Regions from separate parts of the Lysinibacillus sp. FSL M8-0134 genome, predicted to be linked through region 1. Evidence: predicted binding sites of a transcription regulator. Region 1 holds the regulator's gene; the other holds the start of a gene.
What was found. Region 1 encodes LexA, which represses DNA repair genes until DNA is damaged. Its sites were predicted from a motif close to CGAACATATGTTCG; they were not measured.
Positions count from the first base shown of each region.

Region 2: uvrB (excinuclease ABC subunit UvrB) is a predicted target of LexA. The motif match lies at 1,981-1,994, and genes of this name have one in related genera.

Region 1 covers NZ_JBBPAJ010000001.1:1,207,482-1,211,725, reverse strand. The annotation lists gene MKY49_RS05855 (helix-turn-helix transcriptional regulator) at 1-87, shown strand, start outside; gene def (peptide deformylase) at 80-652, shown strand; gene MKY49_RS05845 (YneB family resolvase-like protein) at 693-1,358, opposite strand; gene yneA (cell division suppressor protein YneA) at 1,355-1,669, opposite strand; gene lexA (transcriptional repressor LexA) at 1,836-2,453, shown strand; gene MKY49_RS05830 (gamma-glutamyl-gamma-aminobutyrate hydrolase family protein) at 2,563-3,285, opposite strand; gene MKY49_RS05825 (prepilin peptidase) at 3,318-4,070, opposite strand.
Region 2 covers NZ_JBBPAJ010000001.1:641,144-645,387, forward strand. The annotation lists one part of gene prfB (peptide chain release factor 2) at 1-204, shown strand, start outside; gene MKY49_RS03180 (competence protein ComK) at 250-759, opposite strand; gene MKY49_RS03185 (IDEAL domain-containing protein) at 986-1,225, shown strand; gene uvrB (excinuclease ABC subunit UvrB) at 2,068-4,047, shown strand; gene uvrA (excinuclease ABC subunit UvrA) at 4,055-4,244, shown strand, end outside.

The DNA of each region.
Region 1 (4,244 bases):
GATAAGTACGATCCGACGCTTGAGTTAGCTTTTAAAATTGCTAAAGTCCTCAATAGTCGTATTGATGAGGTGTTTATCTATGAATAGATTTCATCCTAATTATATGATTACTATGAAAGATTTCGTAAAAGAGGACTCCGTATTATTACGAAAACAAACACAAGAAGTGACAATCCCTGTGACAAAAGAAGACCAACATACATTATTATCAATGCTGCAATATTTAAAAAATAGCCAAGATCCAAATCTAGCAAAAAAATATAAGCTTCGACCTGGAAGTGGACTATCAGCTAACCAAATTGGCGTAGATAAACGAATGTTTGCTATATTTTTTGATGACTATGAAATGATGTTGATCAACCCTAAAATAATCAGTCATTCTGTAAATATGATTTATTTACCAGAGGGAGAAGGGTGTTTATCTGTTAATCGACCAGTCCATGGTTTTGTGCCAAGATATGAACGTGTTAAGGTTAAAGGTTATAACATTAATGGACAAGAAATCATCGTGCAGTTACAGGGCTATGGTGCAATTGTTGTCCAACATGAAATCGACCATCTAAACGGCATTATGTTTTATGATCGAATTAATAAAGAACACCCTTTTAAACTACCTACTAACGTAAGCATAGAAAGCTTATCTTCCTATTAATAGCGAAGTACAGAAGATAAAAAAAGATTAGCAGGCTATATCATTTTCCTGCTAATCTTTCTTGATGTTCTTGAAATCTGCGATGGACAGTCGCTTTACTAACTTCAAAACCTAACCCTCTAAGCGTTATAGAAATTTCTTCAAAGGTAAATCCACGTTTACGCAGCTTGACAATTTCATCTACAGGTAGTTCCTTACGCTCCTGACCATGCGGGTTACCTCGATTCGATAAATTATTTTCAGGACGGTAGCCATTCTCTACAGCACGGCGCATACCTCTACGTATTTTAGCATTATGTATTCTACGCTGGTATTCCTCTACTATCGCTAAAATCTCAAGCAGCATCGTGTCCATTTCGTTTAGTTGCACCGGTCCTGCATCACGCATAGAGAAAACATCTGTTGCTGATTTTTGTAACAAATGCAACACAGCCATCCTTGCATTTCCACGTCCTAAACGTGTTTCATCTTGTACAAAAAGGGCGTTAATCCCCTTTTCTTTAATGAAATCAAGCATTTCAAGTAAGCCCTCACGTTCTACATCGTAGCCGCTGTGCTTATCCTTAAAAACGCCCTTCACCTCATAACCTTGCTCTTTTGCATAGCGCAGTAACTCTTCTTGTTGTCGCTCTAAAGACGAGCTTTGTGTTTCCTTTTCAGTACTTACACGGCAATAGACAACAGCCGACAGTTGATTATTGATCATTGTTCGTTTCTCGCAATTTCAATGGTATTGATGGGATCGGCCTGATTACTCACTACAGGAATGACTAGAGATTTTCCTGCCACAATTTTAATATCCGCTAGCTCATTTTCTGTTTTCACAAGCTTAATCCAATCTTCAGTACTCATTTTACCACGGTATTGCTCTGCTAACGACCATAAGCTATCCCCGTGTTCGATTTGAATTTCAGCGTAACTAACGTGTCCTGGATCAGTAATGTAAAGATATCCTGCAAATAGTAGACAAACTCCCATCAAGATTGAAATATGTGTGTTTTTCTTTAACCATGTCATGTTCATAACCCCTTTTGTAGAATGTTTGTTCGGAATGTATGTTCTCATAATAAAGCGAACAAACGTTTTTGTCAAACACTTTTCGAACCTATGTTTGCATACGTGTTCGCATTCTGTTATACTATCAAATAAGAAGAATGATATTAGAAAAAAGAGGTGAGCACTCATGAAAAAAGTTTCAAAAAGACAAGAGGATATTTTAGCTTTTATTAAAGAAGAGGTACGAGCTAAGGGCTATCCACCATCAGTACGAGAAATCGGGGAAGCAGTTGGACTTGCTTCAAGTTCCACTGTTCATGGTCATCTAGCTCGATTAGAACAAAAAGGCTTTATTCGTCGAGATCCAACAAAGCCACGTGCGATTGAAATTCTAGAGCCTGAAGAATCCATTCAAAAGCAACAAGTAATTCATGTTCCACTTGTTGGTAAGGTTACAGCCGGTTCTCCTATTACAGCTATTGAAAACATTGAAGAGTATTTCCCGCTACCAGATACGTATGGCACAAGTGAAGATCAATTGTTCATGCTTGAAATTATGGGGGAATCAATGATTGAAGCAGGAATTTTAGATGGGGACTTAGTCATTGTGAAGCAAAAGGCAACAGCCAATAACGGTGATATTGTTGTAGCTATGACAGCTGAGGATGAAGCCACTGTAAAACGTTTTTTCAAAGAAAAAAACCATTTCCGTTTACAGCCTGAAAATTCATCCATGGAGCCAATTATTGTCGATCAAGTTTCTATTTTAGGACAAGTTGTTGGTCTCTACCGTCGTGTGCATTAATTACGAAAATAGGTATCGAGGATTATATGTTCCTTATGAGCATGTATCCTCTTTTTTACGCAAAAAAAGAATCCACATACTAGCATTGGATTCTTTACTCTATGCCCTTCTAAGCTTCTTTTTTGAACTTTAAGCTAGCCTCTACAAATGCTGAAAATAATTTTTTAGCGTTCTCTTCTCCTGCTTTGGCCATTTCCTCAGGATGCCACTGAACTGCCAAGCAAAATGGTAAATCTTCATGAACTACTGCTTCGATAATACCATCGCTTGATTTCGCTGCTACTTTTAATTTCTCTGCTAGAACATTCACAGCCTGATGATGAAACGAATTTACAGCAACTTTCTCTTGTTCTAAAATAGTTGCTAATAAATTATCTGCAATAATCTGTACATAATGAGTAGCTACAGCTCGACCTGATTGCTGTGCATGTTTAAGCAACTTCGTACTAAAATGGTCACTATCAATGTCCTGATATAAAGTACCACCTAATGCGACATTTAAAATTTGGATTCCACGACAAATACCGAAAATAGGCATTTTTCGTATAAAAGCAGCTTCAATTAAAGCTAGTTCAACTGTATCCCTCGCTGGATGAATTTTCCCTAGCTTTGGTGATGGCTCTGCTCCGAATAGAAATGGATGCACATCATAGCCACCCGATAACAATAAACCATCTGTAAGAGCTAAAATTTGAGCCGCATCCTCCTCAACACCTAAAGGAATAATAAGCGGAATTCCTCCCGCCTCAATAATACTTTGACTGTAAGCAGCATTTAAATGAGCGGATAAATCATCCTCCACAAAGGCTGTAATGCCAATAACCGGTTTCACTTGCTTCCCTCCATATACTTGAAGATTGACAATTACCAAAAACCTAAATACCAATTGATTAATGAATCACCATAAAAATAAACAATGATCGCTGCTAAGGCGATAGACGGACCAAAGGGGAAGGGTGTTTTTCTTCCTTGCTTACGCTTGAACAAAATGATAACCCCCACAATCATACCGATAACTGCCGCCAGAAATAGTGTTAACAGTGTATTGATTGTGCCAAGAACGAGTCCAATTAAAAAGAATAATTTAATATCTCCTCCACCCATGCCACCATTCGATATAACCGCAATAACATATAGTATGCCAAAACCAACGACAGCACCCACAAGACAATCCCACCATGGTGTTAATGGCGATAGTACCCGACCTACAACGAGGAATGGTAAAAAGAATATAAGCACCCTATCTGGGATGAGCATATAGGCTAAATCCGAAACAATAATAATAACGAACAAGGAGATAAATAAAAGCGCTACAATAAATTCTATGCCCCAACCTAGCCGCCAATAAGCAAAGGCAAACAAAACACCTGTCCATATTTCTATTGCTGGGTATATCCAACAAATTGTATAGCCACAGGTTCGACATTTCCCCCCTAAAAACACATAAGACAATACTGGTACTAAATCAATCATCTTTAATTGTCTATTACATTTGGTACAATGTGAGGGAGGATGGACAATCGATTCCTTCTGTGGGACGCGTAAACCTACCACATTATAAAAAGAGCCAAAGACAAGCCCAAATAAAAATATAAAGATTGTATAAGCCATTTCCATTTTTTTGACCTCCTAAACCAATAGGAGCCCATACAAATCGTATGGTTCACCTATCCATGTAAGTATTGTTCAATAAAAAGTCCTTCTAACATTGTTAGGTTATTAAAGAATCTATTAAAATACTTGTCGTTATGGAAAATTTGGATAAAAACAATAGAGAATGAATGATGTAAG
Region 2 (4,244 bases), 570 kb from region 1:
GATAAGCAGCAGGCTCAGCTAGATGAAATACGTGGTGAGCAAAAGGAAATCGGCTGGGGCTCACAAATTCGTTCTTATGTGTTCCATCCATACTCTATGGTGAAGGACCATCGTACGAATGAAGAGACAGGTAATGTCGGTGCAGTAATGGATGGCGATTTAGATCCATTTATTAATGCCTTTTTACGATCTAAAATTAATTAGTAAACATATCCCCCAAGAGTGAGGTGCTCTTGGGGGATTTTCTATTTAAAAGGGTGGATGATAGGGTGCATCTTGGTTTAGTTGTTTTCGTTCATTCATGTAGTATTTATAGAGCATGGATGCGTTCACAAACTGTTTACTAATAGAAGCATACTGAATAGGTAACTCAATTTGTTTCTCATTTTTTAATGTAACGATACACCCCGATTGACTAGGTGTGATATTTATAATTGCATGTAATCCAATCCATATATTGTGAATGGAATTCGGTGAATAGGTTGGTAGAAATATACAGGGATACCCATAATCAAAGGCCACGACAATTGGGAGCTTATGTTGATTGCCAAAGAAACGTTTAGCCGATTGTTTTGCCGCTTCATAGGTTGTGCCTAAAGAGATGCAAGATTTGCGAAGCACATGCATTGGTTTGCGTGTAACAATTAGTTCATTATGTTTGTCAATCACATGGGTGAAAATTTTTGTATCGTGCTGAATAGGTTGTAGCATGTAAGTATTAAATGAAATTAAGTAACCATTTACAAAATTGCTAGTCATATGGGAAATGCCTCCTTTTTCTATTGTTAACGGTAGTGTAGAACAGAAAATGGATTTGTTGAAATAGAGGAAATAGCTAAAGGGCATTCAGAAAAGAATGAAATGCTTAGAGAATTTGCTTTAAATCTCAAGAGATTAATAGCGAATCCAAGTTATTTTCGATTCGTAAGCATTGCATTTTAGTTTCAATTTTCATATAATTTAGAAAAGGATCGAGGTGAGATCGTTGGATAAATATTATTCGTATACCGATTTTCTAAAAGCCGTTGGTCAGTCAAAAAAAGTTGATGAGGCAGAGAAATTATTAAACGAGATTTATTTAGATCTATTTTTAAATCGTATCCAGCGTATGCATCGTCAAGAGCAGCTCATGGTTCTGATTGATAGAGCACTCGATGAAAAGGATGAACACGCATTTTATCAATACGCAGCCGAACTAAATTCCTTGCAGCAAACAGAAGAATAATCATATGGACGAACCCGCTCTCAGATCTATTGGAGAGCGGGATTTTTTATTGGAGGGATAGTTGGTGAGTTTATTGATGATAGGTTTTTGTTTGAAAGAGGGGGAAGTGATTTGAGGGAGAATATAGAAAACCTACTCGGGGATTAGTGACTTTGCTCGTAAAATAAGAAGAGCGCTCCAAAAGTGTAGTCCTCCGCTCGTAAAGAGAAGATAACCGCTCCAAAAGTGAATGTCCCCGCTCATAAAAGGAGGAGAACCGCTCCAAAAGTGAATGTCCCCGCTCATAAAGAGAAGATAACCGCTCCAAAAGTGAGTGACTCCGCTCATAAAGAGAAGATAACCGCTCCAAAAGTGAATGTCTCCGCTCATAAATGGGAAAGCCGCTCCAAAAGTGTAGTCCTCCGCTCATAAGAAGAGGAGACCCGCTCCAAATGTGAGTGACTAAGCTCATAAAGGGAGAAGAGGCACTCCAAAAGTGAATGCCTCCGCTCATAAAAAGAGGAGACTCACTCCAAAAGTGCAAGCCCCTTGCTCATAATAGAAGCGTCCCCGCTCCAAAAATGCGTGTCCCCCATAAAAGAAGACAATCAAAAAAGACTAACGTCATCCCAAAAGATAGTGACTACCACTCTAAAATTAAAATCTAATGAATAGAAAAAGCTTGAAAACCTGATGAAGCGGCTATTATGAGGGTAACAAGTATTAATGGCTTCACGGTTATTTATTACAAATTTACGAGATGAAAAATTTTTTTACAAACATTCGTTCGTTAAATGTTCGAAATTTTAATACTGCTATGCTAAAATATATGTACAAATTGGAAGGAAAGGGCGGGGACATGTGTGCAAACATTTGATTTACAAGCGCCATATCAGCCTAGTGGGGATCAGCCACAGGCAATTGCGGAATTAGTGGAGGGTGTGAAAGCAGGTAAGCGTCATCAGACATTGTTAGGGGCTACGGGAACAGGTAAAACGTTTACCATTTCGAATGTCATCCAGCAGGTTAAGAAACCAACACTTATTATGGCGCATAATAAAACACTAGCTGGTCAGCTATATAGTGAGTTTAAAGAATTCTTCCCAAATAACGCGGTTGAATATTTTGTCAGCTATTATGATTACTATCAACCAGAAGCCTATGTACCGCAGACAGATACCTATATAGAGAAAGATTCTAGCATTAACGATGAAATTGATAAGCTACGTCACTCTGCTACTTCTGCATTATTTGAGCGTGATGATGTCATCATTATTGCATCTGTGTCCTGTATTTATGGTTTGGGGTCTCCTGAAGAATATCGAGAAATGGTTGTATCGATTCGCACAGGCATGGAAATCGAACGGAACCAGCTACTGCGTAAACTTGTTGATGTTCAATACGAGCGCAATGATGTTAGTTTTACACGCGGAACATTTCGGGTACGTGGAGATGTAGTGGAGATTTTCCCTGCATCACGTGACGAGCATTGTATTCGTGTGGAGTTTTTTGGTGATGAAATTGATCGCATTCGTGAGGTAGATGCCTTAACGGGAGAAATTTTATCGGATCGAGATCATGTGGCTATCTTCCCTGCCTCCCACTTCGTAACACGTGAAGAAAAAATGCGAAAAGCCATTGAAAATATTGAAAAAGAATTAGAGGAACGTCTTGCGTTGTTGCGTGCAGAGGATAAGTTACTTGAGGCACAACGTCTAGAGCAACGTACTCGTTATGATTTAGAAATGATGCGTGAAATGGGCTTTTGCTCTGGGATAGAGAACTATTCACGTCATTTAACTTTGCGTGAAGCAGGTGCTACTCCGTATACACTGCTTGATTATTTCCCCGATGACTTTTTACTTGTAGTCGATGAAAGTCACGTTACACTTCCACAGGTTCGCGGAATGTACAATGGTGACCAAGCTCGTAAAGGGGTGCTCGTAGAACATGGCTTCCGCTTGCCATCTGCTCTTGATAACCGTCCATTGCGTTTTGAAGAATATGAAAATCGAGTGCATCAAGCCATTTATGTATCCGCAACACCTGGACCTTATGAGTTGGAGCACACTCCAGAAATGGTCGAGCAAATTATCCGTCCTACTGGATTATTAGATCCAGTAATTGATGTTCGTCCTATCGAAGGACAAATCGATAATTTGATCGATGAGATTCAAGATCGAATTGCGCGAGATGAGCGAGTTTTAGTGACAACGTTAACGAAGAAAATGTCTGAAGATTTAACCGCCTATTTGAAGGAAATGGGCTTAAAGGTTGAATACTTGCATTCTGAAATTAAGACACTAGAACGTATTGAGATTATCCGTGAGCTACGTAAAGGGACGTATGATGTCTTAATTGGTATTAATTTATTGCGTGAAGGACTTGATATTCCAGAGGTATCACTTGTAGCAATTTTAGATGCTGATAAAGAAGGATTTTTACGTTCAGAACGTTCATTGATTCAAACAATTGGTCGTGCTGCACGTAATGCGAATGGTCATGTCATCATGTACGCGGACAATATGACAGACTCAATGAAAAAGGCGATTGATGAAACGAAACGTCGTCGAGCATTGCAAATGGCTTATAACGAGGAGCATGGTATAACGCCTCAAACGATTATTAAGAAAATTCCTGATGTGATTCGTGCAACACAAGTAGCGGAAGAAGAAGAATCTTATGTTACGAAGGCTACAAAAGGCAAAAAGCTGACAAAGGCAGAAAAAGAGCAGCTGTTGGCTTCTTTAGAGGTAGAAATGAAAGAAGCAGCAAAAGCGCTTGATTTTGAACGTGCTGCTGAACTGCGAGATACAATATTTGAATTGAAGGTAGAAGGGTGAATGACTTGTGAAAAATACTGAAATTGTCGTGCAAGGTGCACGTGCTCATAATTTAAAAAATATCAATGTCACAATTCCACGTGATCAATTAGTCGTATTAACAGGTTTATCAGGCTCAGGGAAATCTTCATTAGCGTTTGACACAATTTATGCGGAGGGGCAACGACGTTATGTCGAATCCCTATCCGCCTATGCTC